DNA from 4 places in the Streptomyces sp. NBC_01257 genome. Region 4 is predicted to be linked to each of the others. Evidence: riboswitches for the same ligand, from Rfam matches in the RefSeq annotation. Region 4 holds a riboswitch; each other region holds the start of a gene.
What was found. Region 4 has a riboswitch for cobalamin ahead of OG408_RS03775 (ABC transporter substrate-binding protein). Riboswitches for the same ligand answer to the same signal wherever they lie in the genome.
Positions count from the first base shown of each region.

Region 1: linked by a shared signal. The riboswitch ahead of OG408_RS12160 (prenyltransferase/squalene oxidase repeat-containing protein) and the one ahead of OG408_RS03775 (ABC transporter substrate-binding protein) in region 4 are both predicted to bind cobalamin.
Region 2: linked by a shared signal. The riboswitch ahead of OG408_RS09355 (cobalamin biosynthesis protein) and the one ahead of OG408_RS03775 (ABC transporter substrate-binding protein) in region 4 are both predicted to bind cobalamin.
Region 3: linked by a shared signal. The riboswitch ahead of OG408_RS36375 (CbtB domain-containing protein) and the one ahead of OG408_RS03775 (ABC transporter substrate-binding protein) in region 4 are both predicted to bind cobalamin.

Region 1 covers NZ_CP108472.1:2,865,728-2,872,942, reverse strand. The annotation lists gene OG408_RS12170 (energy-coupling factor transporter transmembrane component T) at 1-546, opposite strand, end outside; gene OG408_RS12165 (SCO2322 family protein) at 543-1,247, opposite strand; gene OG408_RS12160 (prenyltransferase/squalene oxidase repeat-containing protein) at 1,244-2,506, opposite strand; cobalamin riboswitch at 2,617-2,752, opposite strand; gene OG408_RS12155 (hypothetical protein) at 3,044-3,745, shown strand; gene OG408_RS12150 (winged helix DNA-binding domain-containing protein) at 3,768-4,904, opposite strand; gene OG408_RS12145 (hypothetical protein) at 5,137-6,657, shown strand; gene OG408_RS12140 (MBL fold metallo-hydrolase) at 6,677-7,215, opposite strand, start outside.
Region 2 covers NZ_CP108472.1:2,233,364-2,240,578, reverse strand. The annotation lists gene OG408_RS09360 (cobyric acid synthase) at 1-690, opposite strand, end outside; gene OG408_RS09355 (cobalamin biosynthesis protein) at 687-1,715, opposite strand; cobalamin riboswitch at 1,851-1,983, opposite strand; gene OG408_RS09350 (hypothetical protein) at 2,136-2,381, opposite strand; gene OG408_RS09345 (inorganic phosphate transporter) at 2,415-3,677, opposite strand; gene OG408_RS09340 (class II aldolase/adducin family protein) at 3,914-4,579, shown strand; gene OG408_RS09335 (alpha/beta hydrolase) at 4,698-5,825, shown strand; gene OG408_RS09330 (hypothetical protein) at 6,011-7,215, shown strand, end outside.
Region 3 covers NZ_CP108472.1:8,340,303-8,347,517, reverse strand. The annotation lists gene OG408_RS36395 (pirin family protein) at 1-630, opposite strand, end outside; gene OG408_RS36390 (tetratricopeptide repeat protein) at 773-1,129, shown strand; gene OG408_RS36385 (GNAT family N-acetyltransferase) at 1,204-1,713, shown strand; gene OG408_RS36380 (CbtA family protein) at 1,839-2,618, opposite strand; gene OG408_RS36375 (CbtB domain-containing protein) at 2,648-2,863, opposite strand; adenosylcobalamin (AdoCbl) riboswitch at 2,909-3,002, opposite strand; gene OG408_RS36370 (histidine phosphatase family protein) at 3,126-3,752, shown strand; gene OG408_RS36365 (GOLPH3/VPS74 family protein) at 3,710-4,360, opposite strand; gene OG408_RS36360 (dihydrolipoyl dehydrogenase family protein) at 4,420-5,859, opposite strand; gene trxA (thioredoxin) at 5,976-6,347, shown strand; partial or broken gene OG408_RS36350 (hypothetical protein) at 6,440-6,640, opposite strand; gene OG408_RS36345 (LacI family DNA-binding transcriptional regulator) at 6,969-7,215, opposite strand, start outside.
Region 4 covers NZ_CP108472.1:837,407-844,621, reverse strand. The annotation lists gene OG408_RS03785 (acyl-CoA dehydrogenase family protein) at 1-1,301, shown strand, start outside; gene OG408_RS03780 (hypothetical protein) at 1,298-1,474, shown strand; cobalamin riboswitch at 1,548-1,735, shown strand; gene OG408_RS03775 (ABC transporter substrate-binding protein) at 1,772-2,839, shown strand; gene OG408_RS03770 (FecCD family ABC transporter permease) at 2,836-3,924, shown strand; gene OG408_RS03765 (ABC transporter ATP-binding protein) at 3,921-4,709, shown strand; gene OG408_RS03760 (PRC and DUF2382 domain-containing protein) at 4,818-5,885, opposite strand; gene OG408_RS03755 (IclR family transcriptional regulator) at 6,372-7,172, shown strand.

The sequences.
Region 1 (7,215 bases), 2.0 Mb from region 4:
GACGACGGCCACTCCGGCCTCGTACAGCGCACCGGGCAGCGACTTCAGCAGCCGGGCCGGATTGGCCAGCGAGTTCGCGGCGCCGACACAGATCAGCAGCGCGGCCAGCTTCGCCCCGTCGTACAGCGCGAACAGCAGTTGCTCGGCGGTCACCCGACCGCCGATCCGCACGCCCTTCGCCCACTCCGGCAGCGGCACCTCGGGCAGCGTGAACACGACATGCGTCCCCGGGATCGGGGAGCCGAGGAAGACGGAGAAGAGCAGCCGCACCCCGATGACGAACAGCCCGATCTTGATGAACGCCCCGTAAGAACGGGCCCACGGAGCGTCGGTGCGCCGCGCGGCCACGACGTACCCGGCCACGCCGACCAGCAGGCCGAGCAGCAGCGGGTTGGTGGTCCGGGATGCGGCGGTGGCGAGCCCGAGGGCCCACAGCCACCAGGCCCCGGCGGGCAGCGCGTTGCTCCGGGTGGCGACGGGCGCGCGCCAGGCCCGGAACGGGCCGGCCGCGGCGCCCGTGCCGCCGGCCGCCGTCCGCCCGGTCATCCGCGGCGGCGGCGGGCCTGCGCGACTGCGGCGATGCCGAGGAGCAGGACGGCGCCGATCCCGACGAGAACCCCGGCGGACGGCCCGCCGCCGTCGGACCCGCTGTCGCCGGCGGGAGCAGAGGCCTTCTTGCTACTGCCCCCGGTACTGGCCCCGTCCCCGTTCCCGGACACCTGCTCACCGCAGCCGGAGGCCGGGTAGCCGGAGATCGCGCAGAGCAGCGCGTCACTGCCGTAGCGCAGCGGCTTGGCCACCGAGGCGAGGGCGTCCGCACTGCTCGCGTCCTCGGGGACCTGCGCGCACACGCTCCGCCGCGCGGGCGGAGTCTCCCCGTCCGGGGCGTCGGCGGCCGTACCGGGGTCGATGACGAGCGCGACCCGCTTGGTGCCGTCCTTGGCCGGGGTGTCCGCGCAGATCTTCGCGAAGTCGGGGGCGCGGCGCGGCTTCGACGCGTCCTGCGAGTCCGCGCTCACGGAGAACCGGAAGCCCTGCACCGAACCGTCGTCCGGACGCACCAGCGACGGCCCCTGGGTGGCGTAGGCCCACCCGGTGCCGGAGCCCTCCCAGAACGACCAGTAGCGGTAGCCCGCTGCCTGGGCCGTGCCCGCACCGAGCACGGCCAGGAAGGCGCCCAGGAGCAGGACCACCAGCGGCGCGGCGGCACGTCCGGCGCGCCGCGGGGGCTGCCGGGTGGCGCTCACAGCTGCTGGTTCTTGCGGCGGCCGCTGATCAGGAACCCGGCGCCGGCGCCGACGGCGAGGCCGATCCCGACGAACCACCAGACACCGCCGATCCCGTCCCCGTCGCCGCTGTCCTTCTTCTCCTCCTCCTTGGTCTCGGACGCCGTCGGCTTCTTGACCGCGGCGGGCTCGGGCCCGGTCGCGTTCAGCTGGGCGACGAGGTCGGCGCCGCCGAAGTCGTGGACGTCGGTGCCGGTGGCGTGGGCGGCCATGACGAGCTGCGCGTACGCGGCGGGGCCGTTCTCCTTCGCCCAGGCAGCGGAGTTCTTCTCCAGCCACTTCACGGAGGCGGCGGCCTTGTCCTTGTGGCCGGAGGCGGACAGCGCGACGACCGCGTCGGCGGTGTTGCCGAAGTCGGGCTGCGGGGCGCTGTCCTCGGCGCCGGGCATCGGCGGGGAGTCGAGGTGACCGGACTCGGCGAGGGCGCCGGCGAGGTAGTAGGCACCGTTCTGGGCGGCCTGCTCGGGCTTGGCCACGGCGCCCTTGGTGCAGGTGGGGTCCTTGACGGCGGCGTTGTTCCCGACGACGAGCCCCTTGCCGAGCGAGCCGAGGACCGCGGCCGCGGTGGCGTCACCGTTGGCGACGAGCTTGCCTGCCTTGTCGGGCTGGTAGGCGAACGCGCCGCCGTCCTTGCCGCCGCAGGGGATGGCGAAGGTGAGCAGGGCGTCGTACGGCGTCTTGCCGCCGTCCGTCGTCACATCGCCGAGCTTCTCCCCGGCCCGGGCGAGGGCGCCGATCACGATCGAGGTGGAGTTCGCGTCGCTCGGGCCGCCGGCGGTGTAACCCCAGCCGCCGTCCTTGTTCTGTACGGACTTCAGCCAGGACACCCCGTTGTGCACGAGGTCCTCGTGCCCGCGGACCTCGTGCAGCGCCTGTACGGCGGCCGCGGTCGCATTGGTGTCGATCATGGTCTTGTCGTCGCAGGCCACGGACGGGTCCGGACGGTACGCGGGGAACGCCCCGCTGTCGCACTGCTGCCCGATCAGCCAGTCGACGGCCTTGGCGGCGGGCGTGACGCCCACGGCGCGCTGCGAGGCGAAGGCCAGCGACTGCCGCCAGACCCCGTCGTACGTCGGGTCCTTCGTGCCGTACAGCCCCGAGGGCAGGGCCACGGACGGCGAGGGGGAGGGGGACGGCGCGGCGACTGCGGCCGGGGCTGCGGCCGCACAGAGCACGGTGGCGGTGGCGGCGAGCGCGGCTGCGCTGCGGCGTACGGTCATGGCGGGCGGGGCCTCTCCTGGGGGAACCGGGCACAGGCACACACAGGCACCCAGCTCCGGCTCCGCATACCTCGACGGTGCCGGCCGCCGGGGGTTCCCGACGGCACGAGCCGGTCACAACTCGGACAGGGCATTCCGACTTCCGCGTGGACGCGGTCACGGCTGCGAGCCAGCGCCGGATTCGCACCGGCTTCCCCCTGAACGGGCATGATGACGACCTGCCCACTCTACCGGGAGGCCGCTGAGGCCCCCGGCCCGGGCGCCGGAGGCGGGGGCGGCGCGGCGACGGAGGCTGCCCGCCCGGAACGCCCGGAATAGTCCATGGCCCTTTCGAACAGTGATCGTTAAACTGCAACCGGCTTATGAATCAGGCGGGTTGAGGGGCGGCGGACGGGCATGACGACAGGTACCGGGGGATTCCCCCCGCCCCCTTCCCGCCCGCCGGGCACCCCGCCGCCCCATCCCCCCGTGCCACCGGCGCCACCGCGCACGGATCCGCCCAGGTGGGCGTGGTGGGTCGGCGGTATCGCGATCCCCATGATCGGCATCGTGGCGACGGTGATCTTCAGCAACAACCCCGACCCCGCCCCCGCAGCGTCCCCGGCCCCCGCCTCCAGCAGCCCGCGGTCCGAGCCCTCGGCCCCGTCCAGCCCGGACCACGCCTCGGCGGAGACCGAATCACCCACCGCGACCCCGAAGCCTTCGGTATCCCCGAGCCCGGGCGACACGGCCCCCGCGGACACCGACCTCACGGCACCGGCCGGGTACGGGGACGCGGTCAAGACGATGTGGGGCCTGGCCCCCGCCCCCTGCAACCAGGACGAACAGCAGCTGGTGGACCTCGACGACGGCATGAGCCGGGTGGAAGCCCTCGTCAAGGGCGACCTGATCGGCGTGGCCAAGGACCCCGGCGGGGCAGAACTCCTCTACTGGCCCGACTCCTGCAACGACAGCAACAACTACCGGCTGCGCGCACTGCCCAACACCCGCGTGGGCCTCCTGCGGGACGGACTCCCGAAGTCCTTCGAGTCCTGCGAGGCGGCGTCGAGGACCGGCTTCGGACCCCTGGACCTGCTCGACAGCTACGACCGCGAGGGGCGCGGCTTCGTCGAGGGCGCGGCGCTGTGCTCCGTGACGGACCAGGGCGCGGTCTCCATGGCGTTGATCGAGAACATCGACGACTCGTCGAACGAGGCGTCGGTGAGCGGCACGCTGTACGTGTGGCCGAAGAAGTCCTGACCGCGGAGACGGAAGCCGCCCCCTACAGCACCCGCACCTCGCCCTCCGGAAGCTTGCTCCACCAGTGGTGGTAGCGGCTGTAGACCTCCGCCTCGCGATCGCCGAGGAAGGCCGTCAGTGACTCGGCCTCCGCCGCGAGCCCGTCCCAGGCCGCCGGGGAGAGCGGGTGGAACGCCGTGGCCTCTATGCCGTCCGCCGTGGGGCGCCAGACGCCGGCGACGCGGCCGTCCACCAGCAGGGTGGGCAGGACGTCGCCGTTGCGCCGGATGACCAGGGGGCGGTACTCCGGGGGTATCACCCGGCTGCGGTCCGCGTACGCCAGCAGCACGCTGTCCCACATGGCCATCAGGCGGGGCGGGGCGGGTGTGCCGGCGGGCGGGCGGGATGCGCCGGGGAGGTCGAACAGGGCCTCGCCGTCCGGGCCCTGGAGCTGTTCGACGGAGTCGCCCATGGCGAGGAACGCCGTGCGGACCGGTGCGCGCTGCACCATGGCGAACTGCGCCACGTCCGCGATCGACGCGGGCCCGAACCCCGCCAGATACCGCAGGATCAAGGTCCGCAGGGCCTGGGTGTCCACCGCGCGGCCCGTGGGCTCCGGTCCGCTGTCGCCCGCCGCGACGAAGGACGGGCGGTGGCCGAAGGACCAGGGCGCGCCCGTCGGGGCGTGGTGCAGCGGCGCGTACCCCTTCAGCCCCCACCACCCGCCGTCCTTCTTCTCGGCGCCCAGCCGCTCCTCGGCCCACGCCTGCATCTCCGCGGAGGTCCGCGGCCGGCGGGCGAACGCCAGCAGCTCCGGCACCAGTTCCTCGGCATCCGCCGGAGTCAGCCCCGCCGCGGCGAAGCGGGCGCCCAGGCGCGAGGCGTACAGCGTCGGCCGCATCGCCGCGCGGAAGGCCGGGTAGTCCTCGGCGTGCACGGCGTGCAGTGTGATCCGCATCAGCGTGGCCTTCACCACCGTGCGGTCGGTGAAGGCGGCGTCGAGCTCGGCCGGGGCGAAGTCCGTGAGCCGGTTCCACAGGGCGACGTACGGGGACGCCGGGTGCTGCGCCTGGAGCGCGACCACCCGCCGCACCCCGTCGGCGACGGTCAGCGGCTCACGCGCCAGGAGCAGTTGGCGGCTGAGGGTCGCCCGGTTGAGTTCGCGCACGGTGATCGTCACAGCTCCGGATTGTGCCCTGCCGCGGGCCGGAAGGGACCTGCGGGGCTCCCGCCCGGTGATGTGCGGCGCCGGCCCGCGCCGCTCTCCGTTCGGGTGAATAGTAGTTCCGGTTTGTCCTCCGTCGTCCGTTACGCATAGATTCCGGTTCATGCTGTCCGTGAACTGTTTGCTCCCTGCTCGCAGTTGAGCGGCACCGCGCCCCGTCATCATCGGCTGGGAGGACCCCGCCCTCATGTCCGGAACCGTCGACCGGTGGACCACCGCACTGCGCAGAGGCTGGAGGACGGGCACGCTGTGGCCGTGGTGTCTGGGGGGCATCGCGGCAGTCTGCGGATACGCCGTGGCCACCGTCTTCCACCCCGGATACCTCAGCGCGGACAGCAACACCCAGCTGTGGCAGGCGCTCGGCGACGAACCGGTGAACGACTGGCATCCGCCCGTGATGGCGCTCGCCTGGCGGATCCTCATCGGGATCACGGGGGACTTCTCCTCCATGGCCGCCGTGCAGGCCGCCCTGTTGTGGGGGACGCTCTGGGTCCTCGCCCGGCTGACGTGGCGGAAGACCGGCAGCCGGGGGCTCTCCCTCGCCGTGCTGGCCGTCGGCTTCGCGCCGCACATCATGAACCTGACCGGCGTGGTGTGGAAGGACGTGCACCTGGCGTACGCGCTCCTCGCCGTCTTCGCGATCGCGCTCACCGTGCGCGACCTGCCGCCGGAGCGGGTCAGGAGCCGCTGGGCCCTGCTGGTGCTGGGTGTGCTGCTCCTCGTGTACGCCGCCCTCGTGCGGAAGAACGGCATCCCCGCCGCGATCCCCGTCTTCGCCCTGCTGGTCCTCGCCGCATGGCCCGTCCCGGGCCGGCGCCGCTGGCTGGCCGCCACCGGTGTCTTCGTCGCGGTCGTGCTGGCGGCCGGTGCCGGGGTGTCCGCGGCCACCGCCCCGCTCACCACCCGGGTGTACGCGGTGATCCCGGTGGACGACCTCGTCCACGTGCTCACCCCGGCCCAGGTGCGCACCGCCGCCGAACAGGCCGGTGCGAGCGACGACTTGCGCGACCGCCTTGTCGCCACCGCCGTCGACTGCCAGAAGCGGCAGATCGCCTCCGACGCGTACCTCCAGTGCTTCCCGCAGGACGGGCCGTTCGACGTGACGTACCTGGACCGGCGCGCCGACGTCATCGTCCGGATGTGGACGCAGCAGATGCCGCGGCACTGGAAGGGGTACGTCGAGTACCGGGGCCGGGTCTTCAGCAAGCTGCTCTTCCAGAGCAACCAGCGGTTCTGGAACGGCACCCATGTCAACGCCGGCGCCCGGCTGCACCCGGACGTGCGGAAGGAGCCGCTGAACGACACGCTGCGGTCCGCCCTGCAGAACTACGTGACCGGGTTCGCCCGCGACCTGCCGATGCTGTTCCAGGGCTGGTTCTGGCTGGCCGTCTCGCTGGTGCTGGTGCTGCGACGCCGCTGGCCCGGCCCCTACACCCGGGAACTCCGGCTCCTCGGCGCGAGCTCACTGCTGTACGTCCTCGCCTACCTGCCCACAGCCCCCGAGTCCAACTACCGTTACGTGTACTGGCCCGCGCTCGCCGGGACGGTCGCCCTCACCCTCGTCGCGACCGCCTACGCGGCGCGTCGGCGCGCGGCGGCCGACAGCCTTGCCGGTGAGCCGGAAGACCGCCCCGCCGTGCTGCCGGGCGGGCGGGCGCCCGAAACCGCCCCGGCGGGGCCGCGGGAGGGTGCCGACGCCGTCGGGTGACCGTTCGTCGATCCCGGTCTCACACCGCCACGTACGTCACCGGCTCGCTCCCCGTCACCGCCTCCGCGCGCCCCAGCTTCACCAGGCGGCGCAGGTGCGACTCGGCCTCCGAGACGGCGATGTTCCGGGAGCCGTAGGGGATTTGCTCCCAGGGGCGGTTCCACTCCATCCGTTCGGCCAGCTGCCACGGTGTGAGCGGTTCGGCGAGGAGGGCGAGGAGGCCCGTCAGGCGTTCCTCGTGGTGGTCCAGGAGTTCCCGCACGCGGCCCGCCGCGTCCGCGAACGCGTACTGGTGGGCCGGGAGGACCTCGGCCACGCCCAGGCGGCCGATGCGTTCCAGGGAGTCGAGGTAGTCGCCCAGCGGGTCCGTGGCGGCCGTGGCGTCGTCCGGGTCCTCGTAGAGGCCGACGTGCGGGCTGATGCCGGGGAGCAGGTGGTCGCCGGAGAAGAGGCGGCCGCGGCCCGGGAGGTTGGCCGGGTGGTCCTCCTCCAGGTGCAGGCAGACGTGGCCGGGGGTGTGGCCCGGGGTCCAGATCGCGCGCAGGGTGCGGCCCGCCA
Region 2 (7,215 bases), 1.4 Mb from region 4:
CCCGTGGGCGAACGGCAGCACGCCGTACGTCGGCCGCCCGGTGAGATCGCGCAGCATGTCCAGTCCCGGTTCCAGCAGCGACACGTCGCCGCGGAACTTGTTCACCAGATACCCGGCGATCAGCTCCTGGTCCTCGGGGGCGAGCAGCGCCGTCGTGCCGAAGAACGACGCGAAGACCCCGCCGCGGTCGATGTCGCCGACGACCACGACCGGGAAGCGCGCAGCCCGGGCGATGCCCATGTTCACGATGTCCGTGCGCCGCAGATTGATCTCGGCCGGACTGCCCGCCCCCTCGCAGATCACCGCGTCATACGTGCCCCGAAGCTGCTCCAGACAGTCCACGACGGTGGACAGAAGCGATTCCTGCCGGCCGCCGTGGTAGCCGCGGGCGCTCATCTCGCCGACCGGGCGCCCCATCAGGACGACCTGGCTTGAGCGGTCGCTGCCGGGCTTGAGCAGCACCGGGTTCATCAGCGCGGTCGGCTCGACGCGGGCGGCCTGTGCCTGCATGGCCTGGGCGCGGCCGATCTCGGCACCCTCACGGGTGACGAAGGAGTTGAGCGACATGTTCTGCGCCTTGAACGGCGCCACCTTCACACCCCGGCGCACCAGCCAGCGGCAGATGCCCGCCGTGACGACGCTCTTGCCCGCGTCCGATGTGGTCCCGGCGACCAGCAGTCCGCCGCTCATGTCGGTCTCCGTCCTGAGAGTCGAGGTGCTGCTGTACGTGGTGGCGCGGTACGGGTTCCCGGGGTCCTGCCTGCCGCGATCCGCCGGGCCGCGAGGCCCATGCCGGCCCGGGCCGCCACGCTGACGCCGAGGGCCAGCACGCCGACCCGGCGCGACAGCCGCACGGCGCGTTCGATGTCCGCGGTCTCCACCGCCCGGCCCGCGCCGCCGTTGAGCACGGGGCGGTGCTCGACCCGGCCGCCGTAGGCGAGCGTGCCGCCGAGCCGTACGCCGAGCGCGCCCGCGAACGAGGCCTCCACCGGGCCCGCGTTGGGGCTCGGGTGCTTCGCCGCGTCCGCCCGCCAGGCCCGGACCGCGCCCCGCGGGTCTCCTCCCGCCGCCACGGCGAGCAGGGCCGTCAGCCGGGCGCCCGGCCACCCCGCGACGTCGTCGAGGCGGGCCGAGGCCCAGCCGTAACGGCGGTAGCGGGGCGACTTGTGGCCGACCATCGCGTCGAGCGTGTTGGCGGCCCGGAAGCCGACGAGTCCCGGGACCCCGGCCAACGCCCCCCACACCAGGGCGCCGACCACGGCGTCCGAGGTGTTCTCGGCGACGGACTCCACGACGGCACGGGCGATCTGCGGCCCGTCCAGCGACTGCGGGTCGCGGCCGCACAGATGCGGCAGCCGTTCACGGGCCAGGCCGATGTCCCCTGCGGCGAGCGCGGCACCGATGGCCCTGGCCTCGCGCCCCAGCGACGTACCGCCGACGACGGACCAGGTGGCGGCGGCGGTCAGGGCGACGGACGCGGCGGGGTGGCGGCGCAGGGCGCGGGAGGCCAGTGCGGCGCCCCCGGCGGCGCCTCCGGCGCAGACCAGGGTGTGCAGGGCGCCCCACCCGCGGTGGTCGCGCCACAGGCGGCCTTCGACGCCTGCCGCGGCCCGCCCGAAGGCGGCGACCGGGTGCCCCCTGCGGGGGTCACCGAGCAGCAGATCGCCGATCAGACCGGCCGTGGCGCCGTACGCGAAGATGCGATCGGCACGCACGGTTCAGCCGGCCGTTGCGCCTCGAAGGACCTTGGAACCTGTTCTGGGTCGCACAGGGACGGACGCACGGCAGCCGGGCATGGCGATATGTCCTCACTCAGGGTCCGCGCCCTGGTTCGACGTGACCGGCGACGAGAGTCTCCTGGCTTCCGGATCCGCAGTTCCCCCGGCCTTCCAGTCCGCTTGCGTGGACCGTGACTTCCAGTGGTTGGGGGACTGCTCCCCGGTGACAGTGGCGGGACCGCGCCGGATTCGCACCGGCTTCCTCTGCTGTCGCCGTAATGGCTCCGGCAGTCCACCACGCTCCGCGAACACCCGTCAACTTGCCGTTGACCTGCGACGGTGCAGTGTGCGCAGACACACATCGGGCCGGACGCGCACGAGGTGCGTCCGGCCCGATGCGGGTGGGAGTGGTGGGGCTCAGGCGACGATCAGATAGATGCCGTAGGCCACGGCCGCGGCGCACAGTCCGAAGCACACGTACGCGCCGGCGCGCGCCAGCATGAGCGAACCGCCCGCCGAGCCGCCCGCCGAGCCGCCCTGTGCGGCCGGTTCGGGCTGCTTGGAGAGGCCGACGATGCCGAGGGTGAAGAGGCCCACGAGAGCGACCGTGGCGACGAGGGAGACGCCGAAGACGGTGCCGAGGGCTGCCCAGTCGATGTTCATGCGGATCTGTCCTTACCGGTGGCTCTTGGGGTCCTAGACCGTGGCGGGTCGGGCAGGGTCGGCGACCGTCCCGGCGGGGGCCGGGATGGTCGCCGTGAGCTCGTGGGGCTGGGCGGCCACGGTGGGCGGCGGGCTGACGGCCGCGATGGCCGTGGTGACGACACCCGCGGGCTCGGCGTCCGCACCGGCCGGGGCGACGTCGTCGTGGCCGACGGGCCTGCGCCGCGACAGCATCCAGATGGCGCCGGAGCCGGCGATCAGCAGCGCCGCGACGACCACGACGCCCCAGGTGCCCTGCTTGGTGAGGAACTCCGCACCCGCGCCGACCAGTCCGGCGGCCGGCAGGGTCAGGCCCCAGGCCACGAACATCCGGGTGGCGGTGGACCAGCGGACCACGCCCCCCTTGCGGCCGAGGCCCGCGCCCATCACGGCGCCGGAGCAGGACTGGGTGGTGGAGAGGGAGAAGCCGAGGTGCGAGGAGGCCAGGATGACGGTGGCCGCGCTGGTCTGGGCGGCGAAGCCCTGCGGCGGCTTCAGCTCGGTGAGGCCGCTGCCCATGGTGCGGATGATGCGCCAGCCGCCGAGGTAGGTGCCGAGCGCGATGGCGAGGCCGGCGCACACGATGACCCAGACCGGCGGGTTGGAGCCGGGGGAGAGGACGCCGCCGGTGACCAGGGCGAGGGTGATGATGCCCATGGTCTTCTGCGCGTCGTTGGTGCCGTGGGCCAGGGAGACCAGTCCGGCCGAGGCGATCTGGCCGGCGCGGTAGCCCTTGGCGGTGGCCTTCTCCTGGGCGCCGCCGGTGACCCTGCCGCCGATGCGGTACGTCAGCTTGGTGGCCAGCAGAGCGGCCAGACCGGCGACGACCGGTGCGGCGACCGCGGGGAGCAGCACCTTGGTGACGACGGTGCCGCCGTCGACCGACGACCAGCCCGCGGACATCACCGCGGCGCCGATGAGGCCGCCGAACAGTGCGTGGGAGGAGCTGGACGGCAGTCCGACCAGCCAGGTCAGCAGATTCCACAGGATGGCGCCGACGAGCGCCGCGAAGATGACCTCGGTTCTGAGCCCGTCTTCGTTGATGATCCCGCCGGAGATCGTCTTGGCGACCTCCACCGACAGGAACGCGCCTACGAGGTTGAGAACGGCGGACATGGCCACCGCTGTCTTGGGTTTGAGTGCGCCGGTCGAGATGGTGGTGGCCATCGCGTTGGCGGTGTCGTGGAAACCGTTCGTGAAATCGAACACTAGAGCTGTCACGATCACAATCGCGAGCAGCAGCGTGATGTGTTCCATTTACCCAGGCAATCGTTCGACGTCAGTGGCACGTGGACCGTAGGCAACCTGAGTGAACGGAAGATGAACTGAGCAGGGCGTTGCGGTGACCCCAACCGGAGTGCGGCAGCCCTGTTCGTCCACCGGGTGACGGCGGGGTCGGGGCACGGGCCGGTGTGGGCCCGGAATCCTGGGTTCGGCCGGGCCGTCGCGGGAGGAGCGGCAAGGGGCCGCTCATTCGTCGAAAGGATCTTCGTATGAGCGATGAGTCACGGGAATCGATCGAGCGGGCCTGGGCGGCGGTCGTCGCCACCGCCCGCAGGACGGCCACCGAGGGACTGGTCGTCGGGACCTCGGGCAACGTGTCGGCGAGGGTCGGCGGGACCGTGCTGGTCACCCCCAGCGGAATGCCGTACGACCGGCTCCGCCCCGAGGACCTGACGGGCGTCGACCTGGAGGGCAACCAGACGCTCGGCGAGCTGGCCCCCACCAGCGAACTACCGCTCCATCTCGCGGTCTACCGGAACACCGGCGCGGCCGCCGTCGTGCACACCCACGCGGTGCACGCCACGGCCGTCTCCACACTGGTCGCCGAGGTGCCGTCGGTCCACTACGCCGCCGCGATGCTGGGCGGTCCGGTCCGGGTCGCCGCCTACGCCCGCTACGGCACCGACGAGCTGGCCGGAAACATGCTCACGGCCCTGCGCGACCGCACCGGCTGCCTGCTGGGCAACCACGGCACGGTCACCTACGGCGCCACCCTCGACGAGGCCTACGACCGCACCGCCCAGCTCGAATGGCTGTGCCGCCTCTGGCTCACCGCGAGTTCGGTGCCCGGCCGCACGCCCGCCCTGCTCACGCCGGAGCAGCTGGACGACGTCAAGGAAGCACTGAAGGGGTACGGACAGCACCAGCCGGGCTGACCGCGGGGTGCGACCGGCCGCCCGACCGCCCACGGCCCGGCCCGCTTCCCGCACGCCCCGCCCACCGGACGGCCCCCGTCCACTGGCCGTGTGCGGCGGTGGCCGGGAGACTGAAGCCGTGCGCCCGGCTACAGCGACGGCAGCAGCCGTCACCTCCATCCTCGGCGTCGGTGCGGCAGCGGTCGCGGCCGGCCGGTACGCCAGCGACGCCGCCCTCGGGGCGCCGTCCGGACGTCCCCTCCCCGCCGACCGCAGACTCACCGTGCATGCGACGGCGGCCGGGCAGGTCACCCTGACCCGGTCCTTCACCTCGCTCAGGCCCGGTACCTACGGGCTGGTGGGCGACGACGTCCATGCCGTCGTGGGCCCGGTGATCGAGCAGGCCCACGAGGCCGCCGACACCGTCGTCCGCCGGCTGGAGCGCGTCAACCGCGGCACCCTGCTCCCCAGGGCCAAGGTCCGCATCACGCCGGAGATCCACAGCGGCGACCCGGCCACCGCCCTCGGCCTCGACTTCCGCGAGGTGGAGATCCCCGGCGAACTCGGCGGTCTGCCCGCCTGGTTCGTACCGGGCCCCCGCGACACCTGGGTCATCACCGCGCACGGCATCGGCACCACCCGCGAGCACCCCCTCAACGTGATGGGCTTCCTGCACGGGCAGCAGCTGCCGGTGCTCGACCTCGCCTACCGCGGCGACCCCGGAGCCCCCCGCTCCCCGGACGGGCTCCACCACCTCGGCGAGTCCGAGTGGCGGGACCTGGACGCGGCCATCCGCTTCGCCGTGCGCTACGGCGCTGAGAAGGTCGTCCTGCACGGCTGGTCCACCGGCGCCTCGATGGCGCTGCACGCCTGCGTCAACTCCGCGCTGCGGGACCGGATCTGCGGACTCGTACTCGACTCGCCGGTGCTGGACTGGGCCACCACCCTGCGCGCCCTGGCCGCCGCCCGCGGCGTCCCCTCCGCCCTGCTGCCGCTCGCCGTCCGCGCCGCCCAGGGCCAGACCGGACTGCGCGGCGCCCGGCTCCTGGACACCTCGCTGCCCCGGACCCTGCACGTCCCGACACTGATCTTCCACGGACCCGACGACACCCTGGCTCCCTGGCAGCCGTCCCGGGAGCTCGCGGCCCGCCGGCCGGACCTGGTCGCCCTGCACTCCGTACCCCAGGCTCCGCATGCGGCGATGTGGAATGCCGATCCGGTCCACTACGAAGAGACGCTGAGACGCTTCCTCACGCCCCTGATGTGAGCTGATGTGCCGCTTCGGCCGGTTGGTCCCGGCCGGTGCGGCCGCGTCCGGACGCCGGTCGTTCGGGTTCCGTTTGGGCTTTCGGGCTGTCAGAGGCAAGACTGCTCCCCGTGACGTCCCGTACCCCGCGCGACTCCAGGCTGCGACTTGTCCGCCCGCGACCCCTCGCCACCGCTCGCAAGGCCGTGACCACCCGGCGCACCAGGCCGGCGCCCCGCCCGCCCGAGGGCACCCCGCCGCGGTCGGAGCTGGCCCGCCAGGCCAGGACCGCCCTCGCCGACGCCGTACGGATCGCCCGCTGGGCGGCCGACGGCGCGAGCCCCGGCACGCCTCCGCTGGCCGCCCAGGCCCTCGAACGGGCCGCGACGGCGCTGGAGTTGTCCCCGGCCCAGGTGCGCTCCGGCTGGGACCGGGCCCGCCTCGCCGGTCTCGTGGAACTGCACGGCGACACCGCGCGGCCCGGCTGGCGGCTGCGCGCCTGGGACCGCGACGACTCCGCCGTGCTCCGCGGCTGGGTGGCGCTCTTCGACGCCTGGTCGCTCGTCCACCCCGCACCGCGGGACATCGAGTCCACCGCGGTCGCCGAGGCCGTCGAGGCCGTGCCCCAGGTGCTCTCGCTGCTCCAGCTCTCCGCGGGCCCGGTCACCGTGCCCGCCCTCCTGGACCTGCTGGGCCAGCGCGTCGCCGAACTGCACGAGGAGCGCTGCGAGGTGCCGTACGGGCCGCAGCCGCTGCCCGGCCCCGCCGAGCCGGCGCCCACCGCGCACCCCGAGGCCCTGGTCGCCCTCCTGCTGGACTGGGCGCTCGAGGGGCTGGCCGCCGTCGGGGCGCTCACCCTCGGCACCGGGCACGCCACGCTGACCCCGCTCGGCAACTGGGCGGTCTGGGTCAAGCTGGAACAGATCTGCGTCGCCGCCCAGAGCCCCGCCGGGAACATCGAGCAGTCCGCGGCCGACATGCTCCTCGGCTGCGCCCGCCTCACCCCCGGACCGGCCCGCGCCGAATACCGCGCCTGGCTCGCCGCCCGCCCCGTCGGCAGCGCCGTCGCCGAACTCCTCGGCGTGGCCCGCGGCGAGGACGCGCTGCTGCGCGGGCTCGCCTTCGAGGCGCTCCGTGTCGTCGGCGCACCGGCCGAGCCCGTGGTCCGGTCCGTCGTCAGCGACCCGTCGCTGCGCCCCTACGCGCTGCTCTGGCTCGCGGAGTACGACGGGGCCGACCCCGAGGACGCCCAGGAGGTCCTCAGCCGCGAGGAGGCCACCTGGCTCTGGGTGGACACCGCGGCGGCCGTCGCCGACCACGGCGAGACGGGGCTGCTGGTCCGCCACCTCGACTCGGCCGTGCAGGGCACCGTCCCGGCGCTGCTGGACGAGGTCCGGGCCGTCGGCCATCC
Region 3 (7,215 bases), 7.5 Mb from region 4:
GTCCGGGTTCAGCGGGAGGCGTGCCTCGGCGTCCCGGCTCAGGGCGAGGTCGGCGCCGACGATCGGGGTGTACGCGGTGCCGGGCGAGGTGGCGCCGTCGAGCTCGCCGAGGATCACCGTGGCCGTGAGGCCGGGTGCGGTGACGGACGGGAGGTCCGTGTGGTGCTGGAAGTGCGGTTCGACCTGGCGGTGCGCATCGGGGAGGGCGACCCACAGCTGGGCGCCGTGCAGCAGTGCGGCGTGCTGCTTGGGGCTCTCCTCGGAGTGGCTGATCGCCCGTCCGGAGGTCATCAGGCCGAGCTCGCGCGGGCGGACCGTCGCCAGGCTGCCGAGGCTGTCGCGGTGCAGGACCTCGCCGTCGTGCAGCCAGCTGACCGTCTGCAGGCCCATGTGGGGGTGGGGCGGCACCTGCATACCGGGCTCGTCCGCGATGTCGTCGGGGCCGTAGTGGTCGACGAAGGCCCACGCCCCGACCATGCGGCGGCCCAGGTTGGGCAGCAGCCGGCGGACCTCGGTGGACTCGCCGAGCTGCACCCGGCGCGGAGTGAGGAGTTCACGTACGGGTTCGGCGACGACGAAGCCACGCCCTCCGCAGACGGAGAGTGCTGCCTGGCGATCGAGATTGCTCATGGCGCTCAACCTATTCCCGTGCGAGTCCGGGCGGGTGGCACCCACGCCGAATATTTAGTGGAATGTTAAACCATCTCTGTGTGTTGTGGGGATCGGTACGTACGGGAGCGGCCCGGCTACCACCCTCGGCCGAGGAGGTCATATGAGCGACACCTACTTCGAGTTCGGCACCGCCGCCGAGCGCTGGGACCGTGCACGGCTCTTCTTCGACGCGAAGGAGTACACGAGCGCCGCCCGGATTCTCGGCGGGCTGGTCGAGGAGGTTCCGGAGCAGGTGGCGCCGCGGCTGCTGCTGGCCCGGGCCTACTACCACTCGGCGCGGCTCGTGCGGGCCGAGGGTGAACTGCGCGCGGTGCTGGAGCGTGACCCCGTCGAGCAGTACGCCCGGCTGATGCTCGGCCGCACCCTGGAGCGGCAGGGCCGGCAGGCCGAGGCGGACACGCAGCTGCGGATGGCGGCCGCCCTGTCCGGGGAGTTCGCCCCGGCATCCGGCGCCTGACCTCCGCGTGCACCGGGCCGCACCCGCGTAATCCGGGTGCGGCCCGGTCGTGGCACGTGATAGTCCACGGAGTCATGACCGACCTTGTGACACCGCGCCTGTCCCTCCGCCTGATGACCGTTGCCGACGCCGAGCAGGTGGTGGCCGGCAGTCCCGCGCCGGGCGTGCGCTGGGCGCCCGGCTACCCCTCCGTCGGCGAGGTCGCGGCGGCCACGCGTTTCCTCAACACCTGTGCGGAGAGCGGGGATCCGGGCCCCTTCGGAGGGTACGTGATACAGCGCCGCGAGGACGCGGTGGTGATCGGTGGGGTCGGGTTCCACGGGACGCCCGACGAGCACCGGCACGTCACGATCGGTTACGGACTCGTGCCGTCGGCACGGGGCATGGGGTACGCCTCCGAGGCGCTTCGCGGCCTGTTGCGGTTCGCCCGTGACCGGGGCGTCGTCTGCGTGCACGGTGACACCGACCTCGACAACGTCGCCTCCCAGCACGTCATGACGGCCGCGGGAATGCTCTTCGTGAAGGAGGACGCACTGCTGAAGCACTACCGGATCGAGTGGGACGCGCCCGCCCCGCAGGGGTGAGACAGCGGGAGTCGGACGGGCCCCACCGCGGGAGTGGGACAGCCGGAGTGAGGCACCGGACCCACGCATGCGGCGGGGCCTGCCGGGTTCTCCCGGCAGGCCCCGCACATCGCACTGCCCTGGGCTCAGCCGGCGACCGTGGCCGGCCGGTTCGCCTTGCCGTTCTCGGCCGTGACCGCCTGCGGCCTCGGCACCAGCAACCGCTCGGTGAGATACCCGAAGACCAGCCCGAAGGTGGTCCAGAGCGTCACCTGGACGGCGAGCGTCGCCAGCCTGAACTCCCAGAGCAGCGAGGCCGGGAAGTCCTTTCCGACCTCGTTGAACGAGGGCAGGAAGGCGTAGGCCAGCCCGATCACCAGCACATAGCCGGCCGCCGCCGCGATGGTGGCGTTCCAGTTGCCCAGGCGGGGAGCCAGCCGCTTGCCGAGGATGACGGCGGCGACGGCCAGCAGGACGCTGAGCGCGACCATCAGGAAGAACAGGGTGGTGCGTTTGCCGATGGTGTCGGGGTTGCCGACGGCCGGCGGGTTCGCCGGGTACTTCAGGAACGGCACGACGTACACCGTCAGCAGGGCCGCACCGGCGATCAGCGCGGCCGTGGCCCTGGGGCCGAACCGCCCCATCCGGCCGAGGGCGTAGCAGAAGACGAGTGCGGCGATGCCGCCGACCGCCACGCCGAACACCAGGACACCGGTGGCGAGACCGGCGGTGGACTGCATGGTGCGGCTGACGAGTTCCTCGCCGCCGCCGTGGTCGTGGGTGTGGCTGTGCGCCTCTTCGAGGGCAATGGCCGCGTCCACCCGGGACTCGCCGAGGAAGTAGGCGACGAGAAGTGCGAGCGCACCCGCGGCGAGACCGGCCAGCATGCCGCGGACCAGCAGGGCTCGGACAGATATGGAGTTCATGAGGGGTTCCCCTGGATCAAGCGACGGGATCAGTGGCAGGGGAAACCGAGGAGGTGGCGCCCGTCGTGGACCCACTCGTGCACGCCTTCGCCGGAGATGAGCGCGGTGGCGCCCTGCTCGGCGCCGACGAAGTACAGCAGGATCAGCATGAGGATGCCGAAGAAGGCGGCCCAAGGGGCAATGGCCTTCAGCGAGATGGGAGTGATGGCGGGTGCGCCGGTGGCGGGGGCAGCAGTCTGTGCCATGGCAGAACCTCCTGGGGGAACACGCGTCCCGATCGTGGTGCCTGAGACGAAGGTGCTGGGTCTGACTTCCCGTACGGGTACGGGTTCACAGTGGCGCGACCGTGCCGGATTCTCACCGGACTTCCGTCACACCCTCGTCATGTCGTCGCGACCATACCGCCTGGACGCGGGCGCCGCCATGGTGCCGCCGGCCGTACCGGGGGCCCCGAATGCCATGGTGTGCTTGGCCAAGTGGCCACAGTTCAGGGAGTTGAGAGCGGTTATGACGGTACGGGTGATGTTGATCTCACCGGCGATGAACGCCGCGCTGCGCGAGGCCCGTTTCGCGGGGGACGCGCCCCTCGACGAAGCCGGGCAGCGGCAGGCCCGCGCCGCCGCGGACGCGGTGCCCGCAGCCGACCGGTTGCTGCACGGGCCGTCCCGTCGGTGCAGCCTGACCGCAGCCGCCCTCGGGCTCCGTTCCGCCCCTGAAAACGCCCTCCGGGACTGGGAGTTGAACCGCTGGGCGGGCGCCCGGCTGGACGAGGTGAGCGCGAGTGATCCGGAGGGAGTGGCCGCCTGGCTCGCGGATCCCTCCGCCGCCCCGCACGGCGGTGAGTCGCTGCTCGGTCTGTGCGCCAGGGCCGGCGCCTGGCTCGGTTCCCTGGACGGCGGCGGACCCGGACGCGTGCTGGCGGTGGTCGAGCCCGCCGTGGTCAGGGCCGCGGTCGTCCACGCGCTGGACCTTCCGCCGCGGGCCTTCTGGCGGATCGACGTCGCCCCTCTGACGCTGACGGAGCTCAGCGGCCGGTCCGGGAGGTGGAACCTTCGTACCGGCCGGCCGCTCACGGCGGAGACGGCCGGCGCTCAGGCGCCCCAGCCACCCCCGACCGCCCGGCTCGACAGGTAGGAGTCACGCAATGCCTTGCGCAGGCCGGGCACGACGCCGTCGAAGTGCGCGGCGAGCGCCTTGAGCGCCGGTTTGTACGCCCGGCGCTCCTTCCCGCTGAACACGCTGCTCACCTCGGTCTCCGCCGCGAGCACGGCCATGGTCAGTTCGTCCACGGGGATCGCGGCCGGTTCGGAGCCGCCGATGACCGCGTCCCGGACCCTGTCCTGCAGGGCGCGCACCTGCTGCGGATCCTCCACGACGACCCGGTCGACGGGGAGCACTCCCAGCCGCTTCTCCTGCCGCACGGTGATCGCGCGCGCGGCGGCAAGCTGCTCACGGACGGGCTTCTCCGCCGTGTGCGCCTTGTTGTGGACGTACGAGAGCCACCTCTTCGGCGTCTCGGGCAGATCGCGCCACACCGCCGCGAGGAAGGGATCACCCGGCGCCGTGGCAGCACGCCGTGCGACCTTCCCTCCCTCGGCGGTGAGCAGTCCGGCCAGGGCCAGCTCGGTCAGCGCCCCGGCCCGCAGCAACTGGCCGCGCCCCTGGAGATCGGTGAGCTCGAACTTCTCCTTCTCCACGGTGTAGCAGAGCAGGTACAGGCGCTGGGGCAGACTCGGTCGCACGCTCGTCCTCCGGGCATCGGGGATGGCAACCGAACGGGTCCGCGTTCGGCGGTGGTCTGCTACCCCCGGTATGTCTCCAGCAGTCGGAGCCAGATCTCGCTGATCGTCGGGTACGCGGGAACCGCGTGCCAGAGGCGGTCGACGGGCACCTCGGCCGCGACCGCGACCGTCGCCGAGTGCAGCAGTTCACCGATGCCCGGGCCGACGAAGGTGACCCCCAGCAGGATCTCCCGGTCGAGGTCGACGATCATGCGGGCCCGGCCCCGGTACCCGTCCGCGTACAGACCGGAACCCGCCACCGCCGCCAGGTCGTGGTCGACGGCCCGGACCCGGTGCCCGGCCCGCTCCGCCTCGGCGAGCGTGAGGCCGACCGAGGCCGCCTCCGGGTCGGTGAAGACGACCTGGGGCACGGCCGCGTGGTCGGCGGTGGCCGCGTGGGCCCCCCAGCGGTCCGTCTCCAGGAGCGGGACGCCCTGGGCACGGGCGGCGATCGCGGCCCCCGCGATGCGGGCCTGGTACTTGCCCTGGTGGGTCAGCAGTGCCCGGTGGTTCACGTCCCCGACGGCGTAGAGCCAGGGCGTGCCCTCGACCCGGCAGCTGTCGTCGACCGTCAGCCAGGACCCCGGCTCCAGGCCGACCGTCTCCAGGCCGAGATCCTCGGTGCGCGGGGCCCGGCCGGTGGCGAAGAGGATCTCGTCGGCCTCGACGTTTTCGCCGTTGTCGAGCTCGACGGTCACCGGTCCGTCGGGGGCGGCACGCCGCACGGAGGTGACCGAGACGCCGGTACGGATGTCGGCGCCCGCCTCGGTCAGTGCCTCGGCGACCAGCTCACCGGCGAACGGCTCCATCCGGGGCAGCAGCCCCTCGCCGCGGATCAGCAGGGTGATCCGGGCACCGAGGGCGCCCCAGACGGTGGCCATCTCCACCCCGACCACTCCCCCGCCGACGACCACGAGACGACCGGGCACCTCCTTGGCGCTGGTCGCCTCCCGGCTGGTCCAGGGGCGGGCGCCGTCGATGCCCGGCAGCTCGGGCACGACGGCCCGGCTGCCCGTGCAGACGGCCACCGCGTGCCGGGCCGTGAGCCGCTGTTCCGCACCGTCGGGGCCCGTGACGGTGACCGCCTTCGTGCCGGTGAGCCGGCCGTGGCCGCGGTAGATGTCGGCGCCGATCCCCTCCAGCCAGGACACCTGGCCGTCGTCCTTCCAATGCGAGGCGTACGCGTCGCGGTGCGCGAGGACCGCGGCGGTGTCCAGGGGCCCCTGCACCGCGTCGGCGAGACCCGGGACGCGGCGGGCGTCGGCGCGGGCGACGACGGGGCGCAGCAGCGCCTTGCTCGGCATGCAGGCCCAGTACGAGCACTCGCCGCCGATCAGCTCGGATTCCACGATGGCGGCGCTGAGCCCGGCGGCCCGGGCCCGGTCCGCCACGTTCTCACCCACCGGACCTGCTCCGATGACCACGACGTCGTACGCGACAGGCTCCACAGCATGTGTCATGGGGACCATTTTGGTCATGGGTGTGCGCGGCGGCCACATGGGCAGGCGGAATAGCGCAAGCACAGGCACCGTTGTCCCGGACACGTCGATACGGGCACAGGAAGAGGTAGCAGAACATGAGCACCGTAGAGCTCACCAAGGAAAACTTCGATCAGGTCGTCAGTGACAACGAGTTCGTCCTGATCGACTTCTGGGCTTCCTGGTGCGGCCCGTGCCGGCAGTTCGCCCCGGTCTACGACTCGGCGTCCGAGCGCCACGCCGACCTGGTCTTCGCCAAGGTCGACACGGAGGCGCAGCAGGAGCTGGCGGCCGCCTTCGAGATCCGGTCCATCCCGACGCTGATGATCGTCCGGGACAACGTGGCGGTCTTCTCGCAGCCGGGCGCGCTGCCCGAGGCCGCGCTGGAGGACGTCATCGGCCAGGCGCGGAACCTGGACATGGACGAGGTGCGCAAGTCCATCGAGGACCAGCAGAAGGAGCAGAAGTAGGCGGGCCGAGGGCTCGCCCACGTGTCAGGGCCCGGCCGGTGACGGCCGGGCCCTGACTGCTGCGGTGCCCCGTACCGGGTTCCGGTACCCGCTCAGTCCTCCGTGGTCCGCTCGGAGATCCGGGCCGAGAGTCCGTAGTCGAGCTCCGAGCCGTCGATCAGCAGGCCCTCGACCGTCTGGGTCTCGGGGTCGATGTCCGCCACCATGCCGTCGCCTGCGTAGCGGGGGTATCCGGTCTCGCCCGTTTCGCCCGTGGCCACCACGACGGCGGAGCGGATCGCCGAGCCGGGTCCGACGCTCCCGACCGCCCGGCTGCCGGAAGCCTGCGGCTCGGAAGTCCCGGTGGTGGAGTCGCCCGCACCGGAATCGTTGGTCCCGGAATCGTTCGTCCCCGAGTCGTCCGTTCCGGAGTCGCCCGTACCGGAATCGTTGGCGCCGGAGTCGTCCGTACCCACGTCGTTCGCGGTGACGTCGTTCGTACCGGCAGCGCCCTTGCTCCGCGTCTTCCGGTCGTCGGCGAACGCGGGGACCAGCAGGATCTCGTAACTCTGCGGATGGCTCATGGTCATGACGCTAGGCAAGGGAGGTCCGCCGCGCATGTCGCCGCGCTGACGGGGCGGCTCAGCTGGACTCCCGGTGGACGGTCCGGGCCCGCAGCAGATCGTGCCGTTCGAACTCCGTCCCGGGGTTCTGCACCAGCCGGTCGACGAGGTCGGCCAGTGGCTGCGCCGTGGCCAGTTCCATCCGTACGCTGCTGAGCCGCGGCCTCAGCAGCCGCGCCTGCATGGAGTCGTCCGCGCCCACGACGGCGGTCTCCGCGGGCACGTCGACACCGGTGTCCTGAAGGGCTCTCATCAGCAGCATCGCG
Region 4 (7,215 bases):
TCGTGGACGGCACGGACCAGGGCGTCTTCCTCCTCCTCGTGCCCCTCACCGACGCCTCCCGCGCCCTGCCCGGGGTGCGGGTACGCCGGCTGCCGGCCCGGATGGGCAGCCCCGTCGACCACTGCCTGACCTCCTTCGACCAGGTCTTCGTGGCGCGGGGGGCGCTGCTCGGCGGCGTCCAGGGGCGGGTCGGTGACGACGGCGTGTTCCGCAGCGGGACCGAGGGGCGCAGGCGCCGCTTCCTCGCCTCGATCGGGCGGGTCACGGCGGGCCGGATCTGTATGAGCGCCAGTGCGGTGGGCTCCGCCCGCGTCACCCTGGCCATCGCGGTCCGCTACGGAGGGCACCGCCTCATCTCGGGCAGCCACCCGGGACCCCGGGTGCCGGTGATCGCCCACCGCAGCCACCACGGCCCGCTCGCCGAGGCCATGGCCACCGTCTTCGCGATGAGCCTGCTGCACCGGCACGCCCTGGCCCGCTGGGAGCAGGCCGCGGCGGGACCGCCGCAGGAGCGGGAGGCGGCCGAGCGGCTGGTCGACATCGCCAAGGGATGGATCACCTGGCAGGCCCGGTCCGTGATCGTCGAATGCCGTGAACGGTGCGGCGCCCAGGGGCTGCTGGAGAACAACGGGATGACCGAACTCGTCACCGGGGTCGAGGGCGCCATCACCGCCGAGGGCGACAACGTGGCCATCCACTCCAGGGCCGCCGCCGGAATGCTCTTCGACGCGGAACAGGACACCGGAGACGAGCCGCCGGCCGGTCCCCTGAGCGGAGACCTCGACGACCTCCGCTTCCTCGGCCGGCTGCTGTACAAGGTGGAGCGCATCTGGTTCGCCCGGGCGGCCGCGCGCCTCGCCGCGGTACCGGACGACGACCCGCTGACGCGGTGGAACGCGGCCGCCGGAGCAGCGCTGCGAGGGGTCGAGGCCCACGCGTACCGGCAGGCGGCCGACGCGTACGGGACGGCGCTCGCGGAGCTGCCCGCCGGTGAGGCCCACAGGACGCTGGGCGACCTGGCCCGGCTGTTCGCGCTCCGCTGGATCGCCCGCAACAGCGGGGACCTGCTCGCGGCCGGCCACCTGACCGCCGGTCAGGCCGACGGACTGACCGACGCCACCGAGGAGCTCATCGCCGCCGTGAGCGGCCGGCTGCCGGAGCTCGCCGACTCCTTCGCGCTGCCCCCGGAGCTCCTCGCCGACTGGCCCATCGCAGGAGCGCGCTACACCGAGGCCTACGACGACCCGGGCGCCTCCTGGCACCGCGATCCGGCCCGGGAATCCGCCGGGGACGCCCGATGACGGGCGGCCCGCCGCGCGCGGCGCACGGCCGGCTGCCCCGGGCGGCGGAGGCGGTCCAGGGGCTGGGCGTCGGTGTCGTCCTGCTGGCGTTCTGGGGCACCGCGGCCGTGCTGTCCCGAGGGCGCGAACGGCTGCGCACCCAGGGTGGCGAATCGGTTCGCCGCAAGGCGTAGCCGGGCCGGCCGGTGGCATGCGGGCAGGCCCCGCACCACCGGCCGCACCGCCGCTGAGCTGCACGGAGGCTCGTGGTAGCGTGCCGGAGCCAGTCGAACTCCACGTAGGGGTCAGGGAATCCGGTGCGAATCCGGAACTGACGCGCAGCGGTGAGGGGGACGGGCGGGGCCACGGCCACTGGGAGACCCACGGGTTCCCCGGGAAGGCGCCCCGTCCGCATGAACCCGAGTCCGAAGACCTGCTGGCACCCGCGGTCCGGGACCGGATCGCGGCACTCCGTACACCGGGCCCCGCGCATGGGCCCAGAGACGCCGAGGTACTCCGTGCCGCCCATAGCCGGCCACGCCCGCTCCGCCGCCCTGCTCACCGCCGCACTCCTGCTGCTGACGGCCTGCGGCGGCGGCGGGGACAGCTCCGCCGCCAAGTCCGGGGGAGCCGACGGCTATCCGGTGACCCTGAAGAACTGCGGGCGCACCGTCACCGTGCCCGCCGCCCCCCGGCGTGCCGTCCCGGTCGACCAGGGGTCGACCGAGATCCTGCTCTCGCTCGGGCTCGCCGACCGGCTCGCGGCCACGGCCACCTGGACCGACCCGGTGATGAAGGGCCTGGAGAAGGCCAACGCCGAGGTGCCCAGGATCGCCGACAACCGCCCCTCGTCCGAGAAGGTCCTCGACCAGGAGCCCGACTTCGTCAGCGCCTCCTTCGAGTCGACGCTCGCCAAGGGCGGTGTCGCCCCCCGTGAGCAGTTCGAGAAGCTCGGCGTCCCCACCTACGTCTCGCCCGCCGACTGCACCGCCAAGGACAACAGCAAGGACGGCGACGGGGTCCGCACCGGCGCCCTGACCATGGACAGCGTCTACACCGAAGTACGCGACCTGGCCAAGGTGTTCGGCGTCCCGGAACGCGGCGAGAAGCTCGTCGCCGACCTGCGCACCCGGGTGCGCGGGGCGACGAGCGGCATCGACGCCTCCGGCACGTCCCTCCTGTACTGGTTCGCCAACTCCGAGGCCCCGTACCTGGCCGGCTGCTGCGGTGCGCCCGGCATCATCACCCGGGAGCTCGGCGCGAAGAACGTCTTCGACGACACCCACGAGGAATGGCCGCAGATCAACTGGGAGACCGTCGCCGACCGCAACCCGGACGTGCTGGTCATCGGCGACCTGACCCGCAAGTCGCAGACCGCCGAGAGCGCCGCGAAGAAGATCGCCTTCCTGGAGTCCAACCCCGCCACGAAGAACATGGACGCCGTCCGGCACAAGCGCTACGTGCTGCTCAGCGGCCAGGCCATGAACCCGTCCATCCGGACGGTCGAGGGCCTGGAGCGCGTCGCCGCCGCGCTGCGCACCTTCGGGCTCGCGGGGTGACGGACACCGGGCAGGCCGTGGCGCCGCCCGGGGACGCGGCTGTGCGCGCCCGCCCCGGCCGGCGTGGCGGCAGCGGCATCCGGGCCGGCCTCCTGTGGACCGGCGGGCTGCTGCTGCTCGCCCTGTCCGTCGCGGTCGCCGTCACCATCGGACCGGCCCGGATCTCCGTCGCCGACGTCTGGTCCGTGGTCGCCGCCCACCTCGGCATCGGTGAGTCGGGGCTCAGCCCGATCCGCGACGGCATCATCTGGAACCTGCGGATGCCGCGGACCCTGCTCGCCGCCGTGTGCGGCGCGGGGCTCGCGGTCTGCGGCACCGTCATGCAGTCGCTGCTGCGCAACCCGCTCGCCGACCCCTTCGTCCTCGGGGTCTCCTCCGGGGCGTCGACCGGTGCGGTCGTGGTCGTCGTCCTCGGCGTCGGCGGGGGAGCGGTGTCCCTGTCGGCCGGTGCGTTCATCGGGGCGCTGTGCTCCTTCGCCCTGGTCATGCTGCTCAGCCACACTCTCGGGGGCAGCACCGACCGGGTCGTCCTGTCCGGGGTCGCCGCGATGCAGCTCTTCTCCGCGCTCACCTCCTTCGTCGTGATGACCGCGGCCGACGCCGAGCAGACCCGCGGGGTGCTGTTCTGGCTGCTGGGCTCGCTCGGCGGCGTCGGCTGGACCGATGTGTGGACCTGCTCCGCCGTGCTCGCCGTGACGCTGCTGATCTGCCTGGGCCACGCCCGTACGCTCGACGCCTTCGCCTTCGGCCAGGACGCGGCCGCCACCCTCGGCATCCACGTCGGCCGGACCCGGATCGTCCTGCTGTGCACGACCGCGCTGCTGACCGCCGCGCTGGTGAGCTCGGCCGGCGCCATCGGGTTCGTCGGGCTGGTGCTGCCGCACGCGGCCCGCGCCCTCGCCGGGTCCGGGCACCGCAGACTGCTGCCGGTCACCGCACTCGCCGGAGCCGTCTTCCTCGTCTGGGTCGACACCCTCGCCCGGACCGTCCTCGACCCGCAGGAGGTCCCGGTGGGTGTCGTCACCGCCCTGATCGGGGTGCCCGCCTTCGTCCTCGTCCTCTACCGCACCCGGCGGGCCACATGACCGCGACCACCCCCGGCGGCCTGCGGGCCGACCGGGTCAGCCGGCAGGCCGGCGGCCGTCTCATCCTGGACGGTGTCTCGCTCGCCCCGCCGCCCGGCGCGACCATCGGGCTGATCGGCCCGAACGGCTCCGGCAAGTCCACCCTGCTGCGGATCCTCGCCGGGGTCCTGGCCCCCGACGCCGGTCTCGTCACCCTCGACGACGACCCGCTGGCCGCCGTCGGCCGGCGCACCGTGGCCAGACGGGTCGCGGTCGTCGACCAGCACGCCGTCACCCAGGTCGAGCTCAGCGTCGTGGACGTCGTGCGCCTGGGCCGCATCCCGCACCGCCGCGCCTGGTCGGCGCCGACGGCACAGGACGAGCGGGCGGTGGGCGAGGCCCTGGAGCGGACCGGTCTCGCCGGCCGCCGCGACCAGTCCTGGCACACCCTCTCCGGCGGGGAGCGCCAGCGTGTCCAGATCGCCCGCGCACTGGCCCAGCAGCCGCGTGAACTCCTGCTGGACGAGCCGACCAACCACCTGGACATCCAGCACCAGCTGGAGCTGCTGTCCCTGGTCACCTCGCTCCCGCTGACCGCGGTCGTCGCCCTGCACGACCTCAATCTCGCCGCGATGTTCTGCGACCGGATCGTGGTGATGAACGGGGGACGGGTGGTCGCGGGCGGCACCCCCGCGGAGGTGATCACCGAGGAGCTCATCGCGGACGTCTACCGGGTACGGGCCGTCGTGACACCGGACGGCCCGCAGGGGCGCCCCGCCGTACGCTTCCGCCCGGAGCGGCCCTGACGTCCGCGTACGGACCCTCGTGCCGTGCCGCGCGAAAGGGCGGACCCCTGTGTGCGGGTCCGCCCCTCGCCGGGTGCCGTACGGCCGTCCGCCGCGATGTGCGGGGGGTCAGCGGCGTCGGCCCTGACCGAACTCGCCGCCCATGTCCTTGCCACCCATGTCCTTGCCGCTCTTGGTGGTGCCGTCCGCGTAGTCGATCTGCTCCTTGCGCAGTTCGGCGGAGACTTCCTTCTGCTCGGTCACCTTCTTCGTTTCCATCCGCACCCGCTCGACCGGCACGGTCTCCTTGCGCATCGTGGCGCGTTCGGCGTGCAGGGTGACCTCCACGTCCTGTTCGTTGATGTCCGTGCGGCCGGCCGCCTTGTCGCCCGGCTTGAGCGGCTCACGGATCACCCGCACCTCTTCGTGCGTCACGGGCACGGTCCTGGTGACGTTCTCGGTGACGACGTACTTGTGGAGGCGGGCCTTGCCGCTCTCGAACTCCTCGGTCCCGATGTGCAGCTGCTCCTCGGAACGGATCAGTTCCTCCTTGCCGTCGAGGCCGGCCGCCGCGGAACGTTCGGCGCCCGCTCCGGCTCCGACCAGCGGACGGGCCGTGCCCGAGGTCTCGGTGTCCCGGTGCTTTCCGGTACCCGCGCCGGCCATGCCGGCCGCCGGGGTGCCGGAGGTGGTGCCGGCCGACGTCGTCCGGTCGGTGCCCGAGGTGCGTGCGGCGCCCGCGGCGCCCGCCGCTCCGGCTCCGGCCGCCGCGCCCGCTCCGGCCGCGCCCATGGTGCCGGTACCCGTCGTGGTCGGCGCATTGGCGCTCGTGGTGCCGCCGGCCCCGGCGCGGTCGCCGAGATTGGCGGTGGTGTTCCTGCTCAGGCCGTAGTGCCGGTAGAGCTCCTCCTCCTCGGAGACGGACAGATGGGCGTCCGCGTCCACCCGCGGGGCTTCCTTGACCCGGTCCTTCGGATGCGAGATGTGCAGGTCGGAGCCCACGCGACGGGCTCCGTCGAGCGGCACGAAGCTCTCCTTCATGCCGAACAGGCCGGTCTTGACCGTGATCCAGTCCGGCCGGCCGGTGGTGTCGTCGACATACACCCGGCCCACATTGCCGATCTTCTCGCCCGCGGTGTCGTACACCGTCAGGCCGTCGAGCTCTCCGGAATCCGTGAAACCGTCAGCGGCTCCCATGACCGATTCCTCCTCGCCCGGGCGCGTCCTGTGGGTGGGTCCACCAGGGGAGGCGCGTCCGGATTCCATCGCGCCTCACCCGGATGGACGCTGCAACCGCCCGGCGCCCGGCAGCCGGGCGCCGAACCGTGCCGCGTCGGTACAGGCCCCGTGCGATGCCGCTGCGGGGTCGGTGCCCCGGTTAGGCCAATCGAGTGAACGGGGCTCGGGAGTGCCCTTCCGATCCGGCCGCCGCCGGCGGAGACGGTGCGCCGGATCGGGCGGTACCCGGCGGAGGCCGGTTCCCGGCCACCGTGACACCGGCCGCGGCGAGGGTGTGCTGCCCGCCCGTCACCACCTCTGAACAGGCCGTTCCCGCCGCGCGTGAATTTCCGGGAAACCCTTGACACCCGCTGGGTCCAGCCGCATCCTTTCGCCAGAAATCGCAACGGCGTTGCGATTTCCGCACCGACCTACGGACGACGTGGACGAAGGAGGCCCGGCCCCATGGCTGAGCACGGCACGGACACCAGCACCCCGGCCCCCGCCGGACAGCAGGCCCCCGCAGTCCTGCAGACCGTGGACCGGGCCCTGCTCGTCCTGCTCACGTTCACCGAGCAGCGCCCGGAGTGGGGCGTCAGCGAACTCGCCCGCCACCACGGCTGGGACAAGGCGGTCGTCCAGCGCCTGCTCACCACCCTGAGCGCGCGCGGCTTCCTGCTCTGCGACGACAACAGCCGCCGCTACCGCCCGGGTCCCGCCCTCTCGCGCCTGGCCCGGGTCAGCGAGCACAGCGGAGTGCTGTCCTCGATCTCCCGGCCGATACTCGCCCGCCTGCTCCGCGAGACCGGTGAGAGCGTCGTCCTCAACGTCCCGCACGGCGGCAGCTACCGCTGCGAGGCCGCCGTCGACGGCACCGGACCGGTCCGCTACACGGCGATCATCGGCGCGGTCATGCCCGGCCACGCCGGAGCGTCCGGCCACACCCTCTTCGCCTACCACCCCGAGGGCGAGATCCGGCAGATGTTCGGCGCCACTGGGCTGACACGCTTCAACGACCGCACCATCACCGACCTGGACGCGCTGCTCGCCTGCTACGCGCAGGTCCGCGCCGACGGGTACTGCATCAGCCACGGCGAGTACGACGAGGCCGTGACCGCGGTCTCCGTCCCCGTCTTCCAGGGGAACGGCGTCCCCGCCTCCCTCACCGTCATCGGCCCCTCCCACCGCGTGGACCGGGCCGCCGACACCCTCGTGACGCTGGTACGCGCCGGAGCGGCGGAGATCACCGCCGCCCTCGGCGGCTGAACCGCGCACCGGCCTCTCCGGCGCAAGCCACCGGGGGACACCC